Rhodoligotrophos appendicifer: one gene and its partner. The protein of the gene in region 2 binds, or shares a complex with, the protein of the main gene of each other region. Links are inferred from orthologs where the notes say so. Each region holds a gene or a part of one and is shown on either strand. Other genes may lie near its edges. The genes, in order: FKM97_RS24990 and xseA.

The links.
Region 1: the proteins of xseA (region 2) and FKM97_RS24990 are in contact, whole or in part, in a cryo-EM structure (PDB 8TXR), measured with the Escherichia coli proteins. The link is inferred for Rhodoligotrophos appendicifer from one-to-one orthologs.

The regions. Positions count from the first base shown.
Region 1 is NZ_VHKL01000018.1:4,119-10,895, reverse strand. What follows is about bases 29-2,980. They hold FKM97_RS24990 (exodeoxyribonuclease VII small subunit), read right to left. Parts: upstream 1,652-2,980; coding sequence 1,406-1,651; downstream 29-1,405. Other genes in these bases: FKM97_RS24980 (acyl-CoA dehydrogenase family protein), read right to left, coding at 2,787-2,980; FKM97_RS24985 (histone deacetylase family protein), read right to left, coding at 1,651-2,589; FKM97_RS24995 (TlyA family RNA methyltransferase), read right to left, coding at 500-1,243; FKM97_RS25000 (Dps family protein), read right to left, coding at 29-440. Also shown: more of FKM97_RS25000, read right to left, coding at 1-28; more of FKM97_RS24980, read right to left, coding at 2,981-4,532; FKM97_RS24975 (L-threonylcarbamoyladenylate synthase), read left to right, coding at 4,622-5,611; FKM97_RS24970 (DHA2 family efflux MFS transporter permease subunit), read right to left, coding at 5,650-6,777. UniProt on the Escherichia coli protein: Bidirectionally degrades single-stranded DNA into large acid-insoluble oligonucleotides, which are then degraded further into small acid-soluble oligonucleotides.
Region 2 is NZ_VHKL01000006.1:57,847-64,602, reverse strand. What follows is about bases 1,976-4,906. They hold xseA (exodeoxyribonuclease VII large subunit), read left to right. Parts: upstream 1,976-2,607; coding sequence 2,608-4,206; downstream 4,207-4,906. Other genes in these bases: FKM97_RS14325 (carboxylate-amine ligase), read right to left, coding at 4,561-4,906; FKM97_RS14330 (DUF2093 domain-containing protein), read left to right, coding at 4,300-4,521; purD (phosphoribosylamine--glycine ligase), read right to left, coding at 1,976-2,517. In the rest of the region: FKM97_RS14350 (phosphotransferase family protein), read right to left, coding at 1-307; FKM97_RS14345 (alpha/beta fold hydrolase), read right to left, coding at 304-1,215; more of purD, read right to left, coding at 1,249-1,975; more of FKM97_RS14325, read right to left, coding at 4,907-5,706; FKM97_RS14320 (hypothetical protein), read right to left, coding at 5,780-5,998; FKM97_RS14315 (hypothetical protein), read right to left, coding at 6,008-6,256; FKM97_RS14310 (class II 3-deoxy-7-phosphoheptulonate synthase), read left to right, coding at 6,564-6,756. UniProt on the Escherichia coli protein: Bidirectionally degrades single-stranded DNA into large acid-insoluble oligonucleotides, which are then degraded further into small acid-soluble oligonucleotides.

The DNA of each region.
Region 1 (6,777 bases), on a different replicon or contig from region 2:
ATATATTTGTCATGCACCTGCAGCCGGTCGTCCAGCATGCTGCCGGTGGCGGTGTCGCCGGCCTCTTCCACTTTCGGCCGGATGTCGCGCATGGTCCGCACCACCGTCTCATTGTCGGCCACCAGCTGCTTCAGCATCGCCTTGGCCTCGGGCACGCCGCGCTCCTCCTCGATCTCCGACAGCTGGCTGAAATCGGTCGCCGTCGACGGCGCATAATGGCCCAATGCGCGGATCCGCTCGGCGATCACGTCCACCGCATCCCAGATGTCGCGATATTGTTCCTCCAGCATCAGGTGCAGGTCGTGAAAATTCGCCGCCTCGATGTTCCAATGGAACCCGTGGGTCTTCTGATAGAGCTTGAAGCTGTCCGCCAGAACCCGGGACAGGCCATGGGCCAGCGTCTTCTTCTCTTCGGCCGACAAAGTCTCGTCATTGCGCATGAAAGTGATCCTCGAGCTTGGGAAGGGGCGGCGATTATATCCGCTGCACGATCATATCGCTATCTCGGCCCCCGTGCCGCGATCAGATATTCTTGGTTACCGTCGCCCCCGGTGATCGGCGACGGCGTCACCCCTTGCACCGCCCACCCCATCTCCGCCTCCAGAAAGGTCGCGATGTCGGTGCAGGCTTGCTCCTGCAGGGCGGGATCGCGCACGATGCCGCCCTTGCCCAGGCCCTGGCGGCCGACCTCGAATTGCGGCTTGATGAGCGCCAACAGCTCCGCCCGCGGCGCCGCCAGGGCGAGGCTCGCCGGCAGCGCCAGCTTGAGGCTGATGAAGCTCACATCGCAGACGACGAGCTGCGGGGCCACGGGAACCGTGGCGGCATCCACATCGCGCGCATTCAGCCCTTCGATCGCCGTCACGCGAGGATCCGCGGCGATCGCGGCATCGAGCTGGCCATGGCCCACATCCACAGCGAACACCCGGGCAGCACCCCTCGCCAGCAGCACCTGGGTGAAGCCGCCGGTCGAGGCCCCGAGATCCAGCGCCACCGTGTCCGCGACCTCGATCTCGAAATGGTCGAGACCGTGGAGAAGCTTGAGGGCGGCGCGCGAGACATAGGCAAGCTCCGGTGCCGCCTCCACGCTGAGAAGGGCATCCCCCCTCACCAGCATCGCGGCCTTCGTTGCGACCGCGCCATCGACCCGCACCAGCCCGCCCGAAACCGCCGCCTGAGCCCGCGCCCGGCTGGACACCAGCCCCGCCGCCACCAGCCTGAGGTCGAGCCTCTGTCGCGCCATTCCCTCTCCGTCATCCCAAGCGCATGGCACTCCCGCACCGTCATCCCGGCCGCAGCGGACGACCGCGTCCGCGCAGACCCGGGACCGCCAAGGGCTCCGCACCCAGGCAAGGTGCTCTCATCCTGAGGAGCAGCCGCAAGGCTGCGTCTCGAAGGGCCACGCCTACTCCACGTCCAGCGGCACCGTTCCCGCTACCGTTCCGTCCGGCTTCAGGGTGATCTTCTCGATCCGGGCTTCCGCCGATTTCAGCAAGGCCTCGCAATGGGCTTTCAGGGCCTCGCCGCGGGCATAGATGGTGATCGATTCCTCGAGATCGACCTTGCCCGCCTCGAGCCGGTCGACGATGCCTTCGAGTTCCTTCAACGCCGTCTCGAAGCTCAGGCCTGCCACGTCCTGCTTGTCCGTCATCATGAGATCTCCGCCGCCCGCATCAGGGTCTGTACGTGGCATCCGACCGAGCTCGCCAATGCGCGCAGGTCGTAGCCGCCTTCCAGGACCGACACCAGCCGCCCTTCGCAATGCTGGTCGGCGAGTTCCAGGAGCCGGAGCGTGATCCAGATGAAGTCCTCTTCGCTCAGCTGCAGGCTGCCCAGAGGATCGTCGCGATGGGCATCGAAGCCGGCGGAGACCACGATCAAATCGGGCTCGAAGGCATCCAGCGCCGGCAGGATGGTCGACATCATCGCCTCGCGGAACCGGTCCGACCCGTCGCCCGCCCGCAATGGCGCGTTCACGATGTTGCCCACCCCCGTTTCCGACATCTCGCCGGTGCCCGGGAACAGCGGCATCTGGTGGGTCGAGCCGTAGAACAGGTCCCGGTCAGACCAGAAGATCTCCTGCGTGCCATTGCCGTGATGCACGTCGAAATCGACGACCGCCACCCGCTGCGCATTGTGGTTCTCGCGCGCATGCAGGGCGGCGATCGCCGCATTGTTGAAGAAACAGAAGCCCATGGCCTTGTCGCTTTCGGCATGGTGTCCCGGCGGTCGCGTGGCGCAGAAGGCGTTCACGGCCTCCCCATTGAACACGGCATCGACCGCCCGGGTCGCGGCCCCCACCCCGCGCAAGGCCGCATCCAGAGATCGGGGCGACAGCCAGGTGTCGGGGTCGACCGCCTCCATCCCCTCCGACGGGACCGCCTCCTCGATGCGCGAGACATAGGATTCCTCATGGGCCAGCAGCACCGATTCCCGCAGGCCGCGCGGGGCCTCGAGCCGGTCGAGCCTCTGGAAATGCGGCGCGGCCAGGATCTGGTTGATGGCGCGCAGCCGATCGACCCGTTCCGGATGCCCCTTCGGCGTCTCATGCTCGAGACAATCCGGATGCGTGAGAAGAAGAGTGTTCATGAAGCTCCTTATAAAGATCCCTCTCCCGCAAGGGAAAACGGAAAATCCCTCGACTGCTCAGCCTGAAAGGGTCGAAAAGAAAGCATCCCGGTCATCCCGGCCGCAGCGGACGCGTGCGTCCGCGCAGAGCCGGGACCCCGGGCGGCAGAGGCAAACCCGCCGGCACACCCGCTGGCAAACCCGCCCACGCACACCGCCTAGAGGGCTGCCTCCAGCACCGCATCCGCGCCCTCCATGACGCTGCGCTTCAGCGCCCCCGTCTCCGGCAGGGCCTGTTCGGCGAAGAACCGCGCCGTCGGCACATGTCCGTTGGTCCGGTCCTGCAGCGCCCCCTTGGTCAGCCAGGCGCCGCCGGCGGCCAGCCCGAACAGCTTCAGATAGCGCGTCGCTCCGGCCATGGCTTCGTCCTGGTTGCGCGCCAGCGCCTTCAGCATCCAGGCCGTCGCCTCCTCGAGATCGGCAACCGCCTCGCCCACCCGCTCGGCCGTCTTGCCGAAGGCCGGATCGTTCACCGCCCGCGCCTCCTCGGCGATGCCGCGCAGCTCCTTGATCAGCCCGGCGACCACGCGGCCTTCGCCCAGCGGCAGCTTGCGTCCCACCAGGTCGATCGCCTGCACGCCGTTGGTGCCCTCATAGATGGGCGCGATCCGCGCATCACGGTAATATTGCGCAGCGCCCGTCTCTTCGATGAAGCCCATGCCGCCATGCACCTGAATGCCGGTCGAGGCCACATCCACGCCCATGTCGGTGGGAAATGCCTTGGCGACCGGCGTGAGCAGCTGGGCCAGCATTTCATGATGGAGCCGCTCCTCCTCCGTCCGCCCATGGCGGGCGACGTCGAGGGCATAGGCGGTGGCAAAGCAGATCGCCCGCGATGCCGCGACCTTCGCCTTCATGTCCAGCAGCATGCGCTTGACGTCCGGATGCGTGATGATCGGCACCATCTGGTCCGATCCCGACCGCTTTCCCTGTTTCCGGTCCTGGGCATAGCCCAGCGCATGCTGGAACGCCCGCTCGCCGACGGCCACACCCTGCATCCCCACATGCAGCCGGGCCGAATTCATCATCGTGAACATGCAGTTGAGGCCGCGATTTTCCTGCCCCACGAGATAGCCCACCGCACCGTCCTCTTCGCCATAGGCCATGACGCAGGTGGGGCTCGCATGGATTCCGAGCTTGTGCTCCAGCGCCAGGCATTTGACGTCGTTGCGCGCGCCCAGGCTGCCGTCTTCGTTCACGAGCACCTTCGGCACCAGGAACATGGAGATCCCGCGCGTGCCCTCCGGCGCCCCCACGACCCGTGCCAGGACGAAATGCACGATATTGTCCACGAGATCATGTTCGCCATAGGTGATGAAGATCTTCGTGCCCTGAACTCTGTAGGTGCCGTCGCCTTGCGGCTCGGCCTTGGTCTTGATGGCGGCGAGATCGGTGCCGGCCTGCGGCTCGGTCAGCACCATGGTGCCCGACCATTCCCCGGTGGCGAGCTTCGGCAAATAGATGCTCTTGAGGGCCTCGCTGCCATGTTGATGCAGCGCATCCGCCGCTCCTTGCGTGAGCAGCGGTCCGAGCCCGAAGGCCATGGCCGCGGTGTTCCACAATTCCTGCACCGCAAGCCCTACCGAAACCGGCAGGCCCTGGCCGCCATAATCGACCGGCGACGGCAGCGCGCCCCATCCTGCCTCCACCCACCGCGTATAGGCCTCCCGCCAGCCCGGCGCTGTCGTCACGGAGCCGTCCGCATTGCGCTTGGCGCCGACCCGGTCGCCCACCACATTGAGCGGCGCGAGGACCTCTCCGGCAAAGCGGCCCGCCTCCTCCAGGATCTGGTCCAGCGTGTCTGCGGTGAGGTCCGGGAACAGCCCCTCCTCCACCAGTTGGCGGAATCCGGTGATGGAACCGAGCACATGCTTGAGGTCGTCGACCTGTGGGGTATAAGGCATTGGAGGCTTCCTGGCTTGAGCGCGCGGGGCAGGCCGGCGCGATACGCGTGTGAATTTCTATTTGTGCATGGAATGTAGGGGTCAGCGCCGTGGCGTCAATCGGACATGAGGCCCGCGGCCTGCAAATCCTGCCCGCGACCCCGGAGAATATCGCCTCGGCGGCCGATTGTCTGGGCCATGGCAACCTCGTGGCCTTTCCCACCGAGACGGTCTACGGCCTGGGCGCGGACGCAACCTCGGACCGGGCCGTGGCCCGCATCTTCGAGGCGAAGGGCCGGCCCAGCTTCAATCCGCTCATCATCCATGTCGAAGATCTCGCTGCCGCCCGCGTCCTGGGCAGCTTCGATGCGGCCGCCGAACGCCTGGCACAGGCCTTCTGGCCGGGTCCCCTGACCCTGGTCGTGCCGCGCGCACCCGGCTGCCCGATCTCCGCTCTGGCCTCGGCCGGGCTCGACACGATCGCCCTGCGCGTCCCCGCCCACGAAACGGCCCAAGCCCTGCTGCGCGCCTGTGGCCGGCCGCTGGCGGCACCCAGCGCCAACCGCTCCGGCTCGATCAGCCCGACTCTGGCCGCTCATGTGGCCGCCAGCCTCGGCGACCGGGTCGACCGGATCCTCGACGCCGGCGCCACCGGCATCGGCCTCGAATCGACGATTATCGCCTGTCTGGGATCCGCGCCGACGCTGCTGCGCCCCGGCGGCCTCGCCCGCGAGGCGATCGAGCGCTGTCTCGAGGGGCGGCTGGCGGATTGTGCCGCCGATCCCGATCGTCCCACCGCGCCGGGCCAGCTCCTCAGCCATTACGCGCCGCGTGCAGCCCTGCGCCTGAACGTGACGGCCCCGGCCCCCGGCGAGGCCTATCTCGCCTTCGGACCGGCCGCCCCTCATGACGGCCCCATGCGCAATCTCTCGCCCGGCGGCGATCTCATCGAGGCCGCTGCCAATTTGTTCCGCCTGCTGCACGAGCTCGACGCCGAGGCCGTCAGCCGGTCCTCCACCATTGCCGCAGCCCCGGTTCCCCATCACGGCCTCGGCGAGGCCATCAACGACCGGCTCGCCCGCGCCGCCGCGCCGCGCTGACACCACTCCTGCCGCCGGCACAGCAGCTGCAGGCTGCATCAGTCCCTGACATGCCGGCTCACCTGTCGCCCGTCTTCCGGCTTCAGCAGCAGGAAGCCCGGGATCGACAGCAGCGGGATCACTGCCAGCAGCAGGAACACCTCGTGGAACCGCGCCGGGGTGAGCTCGTGGCTGCCCACGCTCACCAGCGCCAGCAGCGTGGCCGCGATCGACACCCCGAAGCTCACGCTCAGCTGCTGCAGCACGCCGCCCAGGCTCGTGCCCCGCGACAGCTTCTCGCTCGGCAGGTCCGCATAGGACAGCGTGTTCGAGGTCATGAACTGCAGCGAGCGCATGAGCCCGAAGGCGAACACGTAGGTCCCGATCGCCCAATGCGGCGTCCCCGGCTCGATCAGGGCAAAGCCCGCGGTGAACAGCGCGCTGAAGACCGCGCTGGCGATCAGCACCCGGTCGAAGCCGAAGCGCTTCAGCAGCGGCGACAGCGACGGCCTCACCAGCACGACCCCCAGGCTGCTGGCGAAGGTGAGCGAGCCGGACAGGACGGGGCTCATGCCGAAGCCCACCTGCAGCATCAGCGGCAGCAGGAACGGCGTGCCGTTGAGCCCCACCCGGCACAATCCTCCCGCCAGCGTCCCCACCGCGAAGGCGCGCTCGCGGAACAGCGTGAGGTCCACGGCCGGTGCTGCGACCCTACGCGCATGCCGCACGAAGCCGAGCAGCATCAGCGCCGAAGCCGCCAGCACCAGCACGATGGCCGGCACCGGCAGCATCGGCCGCCCCACATTCTCCAGTCCGAACTGCAGCAAGGCCGCCCCCAGCCCCACCATGACGAAGCCCTTGAAATCGAACCGCGCGAGCTGCGGTGCTTTCGTATTCTCCACATAGCGCAGCGCCAGCACCATGCCCAAAAGCCCGATCGGCACATTCACATAGAAGATCCACCGCCACGACGCATATGTCGTCAGCACGCCCCCCAGGAGCGGCCCCGCCACCGGCCCGATGATGGCGGGCAGCGTCATATACGTCATCGCCGTCACCAGCCGGGCGCGCGGGAACGAGCGCAGCAGGATCAGCCGCCCCACCGGCGTCATCATCGCGCCCCCGATCCCCTGCAGCGCCCGCGTCGCCACCAGCATCTCGAACGAATTCGCCATGCCGCACAGGGC
Region 2 (6,756 bases):
GAAACCCCTGGGCATGGAGGGCCGAGATCACCTTGTATTCGCGGTCTACGGCATGGGCGGAGGGAAGCAGCTTGCCCGGCGGTTTGCGGCGCAGAACGTAACGACCGGAGGGGGCAGAGAGGCGATAAGTTGGATTCGACTGTCCGCCCTTGAACTGCTCCACCTGCAGAGGCCCGCGAAAGCCCTCGACATGATCGGCCATATAGGCAGCGAGGGCTGCTTCATCGAAGCGGTGGGCCGCCCGCACCTCGTCAACGCCTGAAAATTCCTTTTGCCGATCGATGCGGTCTGTTCTCTTCTCAGTCATGCTGTCTCATCTGCTTGGAAAAAGGCAAGGAGGTGGTCGGCGACGTCGTCGGATCGCTCCTCGGGAAGAAAATGTCCGCAGGGCAAGGGAAAGCCTTCAACGTCATCAGCCCATTGCCGCCAAACATCCACAGGTGTCCCGCCTTCGGCCGCAAAACCCTTGTTGCCCCAGAGCGACACGACAGGGCATTGCACCTTGCGACCCGCCGCGCGGTCAACCTTGTCGGCCTCAAGATCATAGGTCTGGCCGGCGCGATAATCACAGCAGGTCGCATGAATATGCGGGGGAATAGAGAATGCGAGGCGGTAGCTGGCGAGTGCCACGGCATTGAAGGGGCTCAGATCCTTAGTGCCCGACCAGCTTGCAAGCGTGTAGTCGAGGAACTCCGTCGCCCGCTGCTCGATGAGCATTTCAGGCAGAGGAAAGGGCTGAGCGAGGAACAGCCAGTGGTAGGCGCCCATGGCCGCGGCCCCGGCGCCCTTCATGGATTCCCATGTCTCCAAAGTGGGCACGATGTCGAGGACGGCAAGACCGGATATTGCAGCCGGCTCATCAAGGGCCAGGCGGTAGGCCACGCGGGCACCGCGATCATGGCCCACGACGCCGAAGCGCTCGAAGCCCAGCTTGTGCATGACCTGCAGGATGTCTTGCGCCATGGCGCGCTTGGAATAGGTGAAGTTATCCGGGTCGTTGGTGGGACAGGAGGATTTGCCATAACCGCGGAGATCCGGGAGAACCAATGTGAAGCGGTCAGCAAGCCTCGCTGCCACCCCATGCCAGCAGGCGTGGGTCTGGGGATAGCCGTGCAGCAGCACCAGAGGAGGCCCCGAGCCACCGACCCGCAAGTTGATCTCCGCGCCGAAAGTCTCGACGCGACGTTCCTCAAAGCCGGGAAAAAGTTCCTCCATGACACTCCTTCTGCAACGGCTGCCTATTTCTGTCTATCCCAAGGAGACGGCGCGCCAACCGATATCGCGACGACAAAAGCCTTCCGGCCAGTCGATGAGATCCACCGCCCGGTAGGCGCGCGCCTGGGCCTCAGCGAGGGTTCCGCCCGTCGCGGTCACGTTCAGGACCCGGCCGCCATTGGCAAGGATCCTGTCACCTTCCCGCACCGTGCCCGCATGGAAGATCTGCACGCCTTCAACTTTGCCGGCCTCCTCCAGACCTGTGATCGGTGTGCGTCGCTGGAAATCTCCGGGATAGCCCTTCGCCGCCATGACCACGGTCAGAGCCGGCTCGGCATGCCAGCGCAAGTCGAAATTGGCGAGCTCCCCATCGCGGCTCGCGATAAGGGCGGGGACGATGTCGGATTTGAGTCGCATCATCAGCACCTGGCATTCGGGATCGCCGAAGCGGACATTGTATTCGATGAGCTTGGGGCCCTCGGCGGTGATCATCAGGCCGGCATAGAGCACGCCCTTGAACGGTGTGCCGGCCTCGGCCATGCCGTTGACCGTCGGCAGGATGATCTCGCGCATGGTTCGCTCGATCATCTCGCGTGTCATCACAGGGGCGGGCGAATAGGCACCCATGCCGCCGGTGTTCGGCCCCGTATCGCCATCGCCGACGCGCTTGTGATCCTGCGCCGTCTCAAGAGGCAGCGCGTGGCTCCCATCAACGAGGACAAAAAAGCTCGCCTCCTCGCCCTCCAGATACTCCTCGATGACCACCTCTGCGCCGGCTTCACCGAACTGGCCGCCGAGCATGTCGGCCACTGCCGCGTGGGCCTCCTCGCTGGTCATGGCGACGACCACGCCCTTGCCGGCTGCCAGCCCATCCGCCTTGATCACAATCGGGGCCCGGTCGGCGAGATAGGCTTTCGCGGCGACAAGATCGGTGAACCGGGCAAAACCTGCAGTCGGTATGTTCTGTCTGGCGCAGAGCTCCTTGGTGAAGGCCTTCGAGCCCTCAAGCCGTGCTGCCAAGGCGGTGGGCCCGAAGGCCTTGATCCCCGCAGCCTCAAGATCATCGACGAGGCCTGCCACGAGCGGGATCTCCGGACCGACGACGACAAAGCCGATTGTCTCCGCGCGGCAGAACTCAATCAGGGCGGCATGATCGGTGACGGGGAGCTCTACGCAGGTTGCAACCGCCGCAATGCCGCCATTGCCGGGGGCGCAAAAGAGCCTATTTACCAGAGGGCTCGCGCCAATCGCCCAGCAGAGGGCGTGTTCGCGGCCGCCGGAGCCGATCACCAGGACGTTCATGTCGCTCCTTCAGAGGTCGTAAGATGGGCCCCGCCTTGAATGCGCTGCCTTCTTAGCATCAGATAGGCGGCTGAAAAGAGGATTCGATCAATGCCCAAGGAACTGCCGGCGAATGGCTGGCCACTCGATCCGTCCCAGCGCGGCGGGACCGCAAACGTCGTGGAGTTCTCCGTCAGCGAACTCTCCTTCGCACTCAAAAGAACGGTCGAGGATGCCTTCGCCTTCGTGAGGGTGCGCGGTGAGATCAGCGGCTTTCGCGGGCAGCATTCCTCCGGTCATTGCTATTTCGCGCTCAAGGATGATGCCGCCAAGCTGGAGGCGGTCATCTGGCGCACGGCCGTGGCCAAGCTGCGGTTCAAGCCGCAGGAGGGCCTCGAAGTCATTGCCACGGGGAAGTTGACCACCTTCCCTGGCTCGTCCAAATATCAGATCGTCATCGAGCAGCTGGAACCGGCCGGTATCGGTGCGCTCATGGCCCTTCTCGACGAGCGGAGGCGAAAGCTGACCGCCGAGGGGCTGTTCGCGACAGAGCGCAAGGTGGCGATCCCGTTTCTGCCGCGCGTCATCGGTGTCGTCACTTCGCCAACGGGTGCGGTGATCCGCGATATTCTCCACCGGCTCTCGGATCGGTTCCCACGCCATGTGCTGGTGTGGCCAGTGCGGGTGCAGGGGGAGACCTGTGCGGCGGAAGTGGCCGCGGCCATCCGCGGCTTCAACGCGCTACCAGCCGGCGGCCCTGTGCCGCGGCCAGACGTGATCATCGTCGCCCGTGGCGGAGGATCGCTCGAAGATCTGTGGGGCTTCAACGAGGAAGATGTCGTCAGGGCGGCAGCCGGGAGCGACATTCCGCTGATCTCAGCCGTGGGCCACGAGACGGATACGACCCTCATCGATCATGCCGCCGACCGGCGCTGTCCAACACCCACCGCCGCCGCGGAATGTGCGGTGCCGGTGCGGGCGGACCTGATCGCGACCGTGGATGATCTCGGCTATCGGCAGCGACGGGCGGCGCGGCGCATGGTGGAGGAAAGGCGCGTGCGGGTTCTGTCGGCCGCGCGTGGATTGCCGAAGCCCGAGGACATGCTGGGGCTGGCGCGACAGAAATTCGACACAGCAGCCGGGCGGCTCACCAGCGCCTTGCGAGCCAACACTCATCATCACCGCGCCAGCTTCATCATGTCGGCGGCAAAGCTGCAGCCCCGGCTGATGCTGGTGCGCTGCGCACGGGATGGGCAGCGTCTCGACGCACAAGGCCATCGCCTCGGGCGCGCCCTGGGTACAAATCTCCGCCACCACCGGGCCGAATACGCGCGCATCGAAGCTCGACTATCGCCGCGCAGTACCCGCGCACTGGCGAACCAGGGGCGCGAACGGCTGAACGCCTGTTCCGTTCAGTCGCGGCGCGCGATCATACGGCGTCTTGAAAGCCTTGGGCAGCAACTTCAGTCACAGGGAAAGTTATTCGCCTCCCTCGGGTACAAGGCAGTGCTGGAGCGCGGTTATGCGCTGGTGCTGAAGGGGGGCCATCCGGTGCGCTCGGCAGCGGAGACCGAACCCGGCGAGGCCGTCAGCCTCCGCTTCCATGATGGAGAGAGCGGTGCCGTCATTACCAGCGGCGTCGGACTTGCCGGACCGCGACGCATAAACCGGGGACGGGCTGCGGCGAAAAGCCAGGGCGAGCTGTTCTAAGGCGGGCTCGCAACGCTTAAGCTTGGACATGATCCATGATAGGTTGGCGCCCTTCAGAATACCCCGGGGCAGTCGGGGGTCGGAGCGAATTTGATGAATAGATACGAACCAGGTTTCGTGGGTGGCCGCGAAGCTAAGCTGCGGTACCTCGATGGCGACTACCAAGTCGTCGTGCCCGGCGATTTCGTTCGCTGCTCGATTACAGGCGTACCGATTCCGATGGACCTCGTGCGGTACTGGAGCGTGGAGAAGCAGGAAGTGTATGCCGATGCCGAGACCTCTATGAAGCGCTATCTCGAACTGCAGGGGTCGTAAGCGGCTCTGGCTGGGCTCGGACCGTGATGATTCGCTTTCTCAGCCGAAATCGGCAACCGTCTGGGAAATCAAGTCGTCCACCACGGCCGCAAGAGCTTCATCCTCTGCAAGGCCGCGCCGTTTTGCGGCCTCGAACACTGAGATCTGGCGAACCGCACTCGTTCCCCGCTGGAGAATGGTCCGGCAGTGCTCCACCTCAGCGACACCGCCGAAGTGCTCGGCGTCCGGCCGCACCAGGATGAGCAACTCCTCAAGCAAGCCCTCGGAAGGCACAATTTCGCCTCGGCCGAAGTCAATCAGCCCTTGCGATGCACCGTAGCGCAAGGCGCGCCAGCGGTTCTCATTGACGAGAAATCGTTCATAAGACCGCCACCGCTGATTGTCCCGGCGCAGGCGGAACAACATCCTCACCAAGCAGCGAAACAAGGCGGCCACGGCGATGGCGTCGTCGAGACGGGTGCAGACGTCACAGATGCGAAGTTCCAGCGTGGGGAAGCGCCCAGAAGGTCGCAGATCCCACCAGATCTTCGTTGCATCCTCGACGATCGCCAGCGACGTCAGCGTCGCCACCGTGCGCTGGTAATCGGCAAAGCTCGAGAATTGCGGCGGCAGGCCGGTGCGAGGAAGGCTATCGAAGACAATGAGCCGATAGGAGGCAAGCCCCGTATTGCGGCCCTGCCAGAAGGGCGAAGAGGTCGTTAGCATCAGAAGATGCGGTAGGAAGTAGACAAGCTGGTTGAAGAGATCGATGCGGAGGTCCTCATCCTCCACGGCTACATGGACATGCATGCCACAGATGAGCATGCGCTGAACCACCACCTGCAGATCCTTGGCCAGAATCTCGTAGCGATCACGGTGGGTGTGGCGCTGATCATCCCAACGGGCAAAGGGATGGGTGGAGGCGGCGATCGGCGCAAGACCGTGATCTCGGGCCGTATCGGCGATGGTCCGGCGCAGATGCGCCAAGTCGGTTCGGGCCTCGTCCATGGTCGAGCAGACCCGCGTGCCGACCTCGATCTGACACTGCAGGAATTCGGGACTGACCTGTCCCAACAGGCGGCGCTCGCACGCGGCCAGAAGTCCTTTCGGGGCCTCGTGAATGAGGTCTCGGGTCTTGGCATCGACGAGGAGATATTCCTCTTCGATGCCAAGGGAGAAGCTGGGTTCGATCAAAGCATGGGCCATGCCGGATCTTGGCCGATGCCAGGGCGACCAACAAGGGGCCACGGACGCAGGGGCGATCGGTGCGACCGATTACCTAGAAGAAGACATCCGCGACTGCTTGCGTCGACCTTATGTCGAGGCTCGCTCCATCCTCGATCGCACAAACAACGGGCCTCGCGGTCTCAACCGCCTGGCGCTCCACGTCATCAAGGGTATGGAGAAAGTCGGTCTCCGGCTCGCAAAACTTCTCCTTGAAGCGGGCGAAGGCGATCTTAAATTGCTTGAGTTGCTCCGCATATCTCTCTTCCTTCATCGGCCCCTCCTAAAGAAAAGCTTCGATCGCGGCGGGATTGGGATGGAAGTCGCTGCTGTTGGCAAAGCCGCGCGCTTCCTCCGTGCAGAAGATGGGCTGAAGGCGGTTCACGATGGCGACGATCTCCGGATCGGTGCTGGATCCCAAGGTGCTGTTCGCGTCACAGACATGGTGCTGTATCCGCTCAACGACGAGCTTGAGCTGTTCGAGAACAACTGCCGACGTCGCCTCTTCATTCGCTGGATCGATGTTGCTCATTATACGTCTCCTCTGGATGAGCATGATTCCTAGATGCAGGAATTCGAAGAAAGTCGATGGGGCAGGGGCCTAAAATGTGACAGACTCAGGTTGAGTTCGTGATTTGAAGGATATCCAGAGCGACTGGCCACGTGAGCGGCGGGCGTGTATAGATCCCGGCGTCGATTGGGTGCCTGCCGGCCGACGGCCATATCAAGGGGGCACGGTGCGGAAGCCAGTCCAGGGTCACCGCCGCCAGGAAACATTCATAGGGACGTCACCTTTCGAGGGCCGACATGATCGTCCGCTCGGTTTTGGAGTTGTTGACATGGCACAGCATTGGACACCCGACACATGGCGCACTCTGCCGGTGGTCCAGATGCCGGACTATCCGGATGCCGCGAAGCTGGCTGCCGTCGAGGCGCAGCTGAAGGGATTTCCTCCGCTGGTCTTTGCTGGAGAAGCGCGAAAGCTGAAGCGCAAACTCGCCAAGGTGGCGGAGGGGAAAGGCTTCCTGCTCC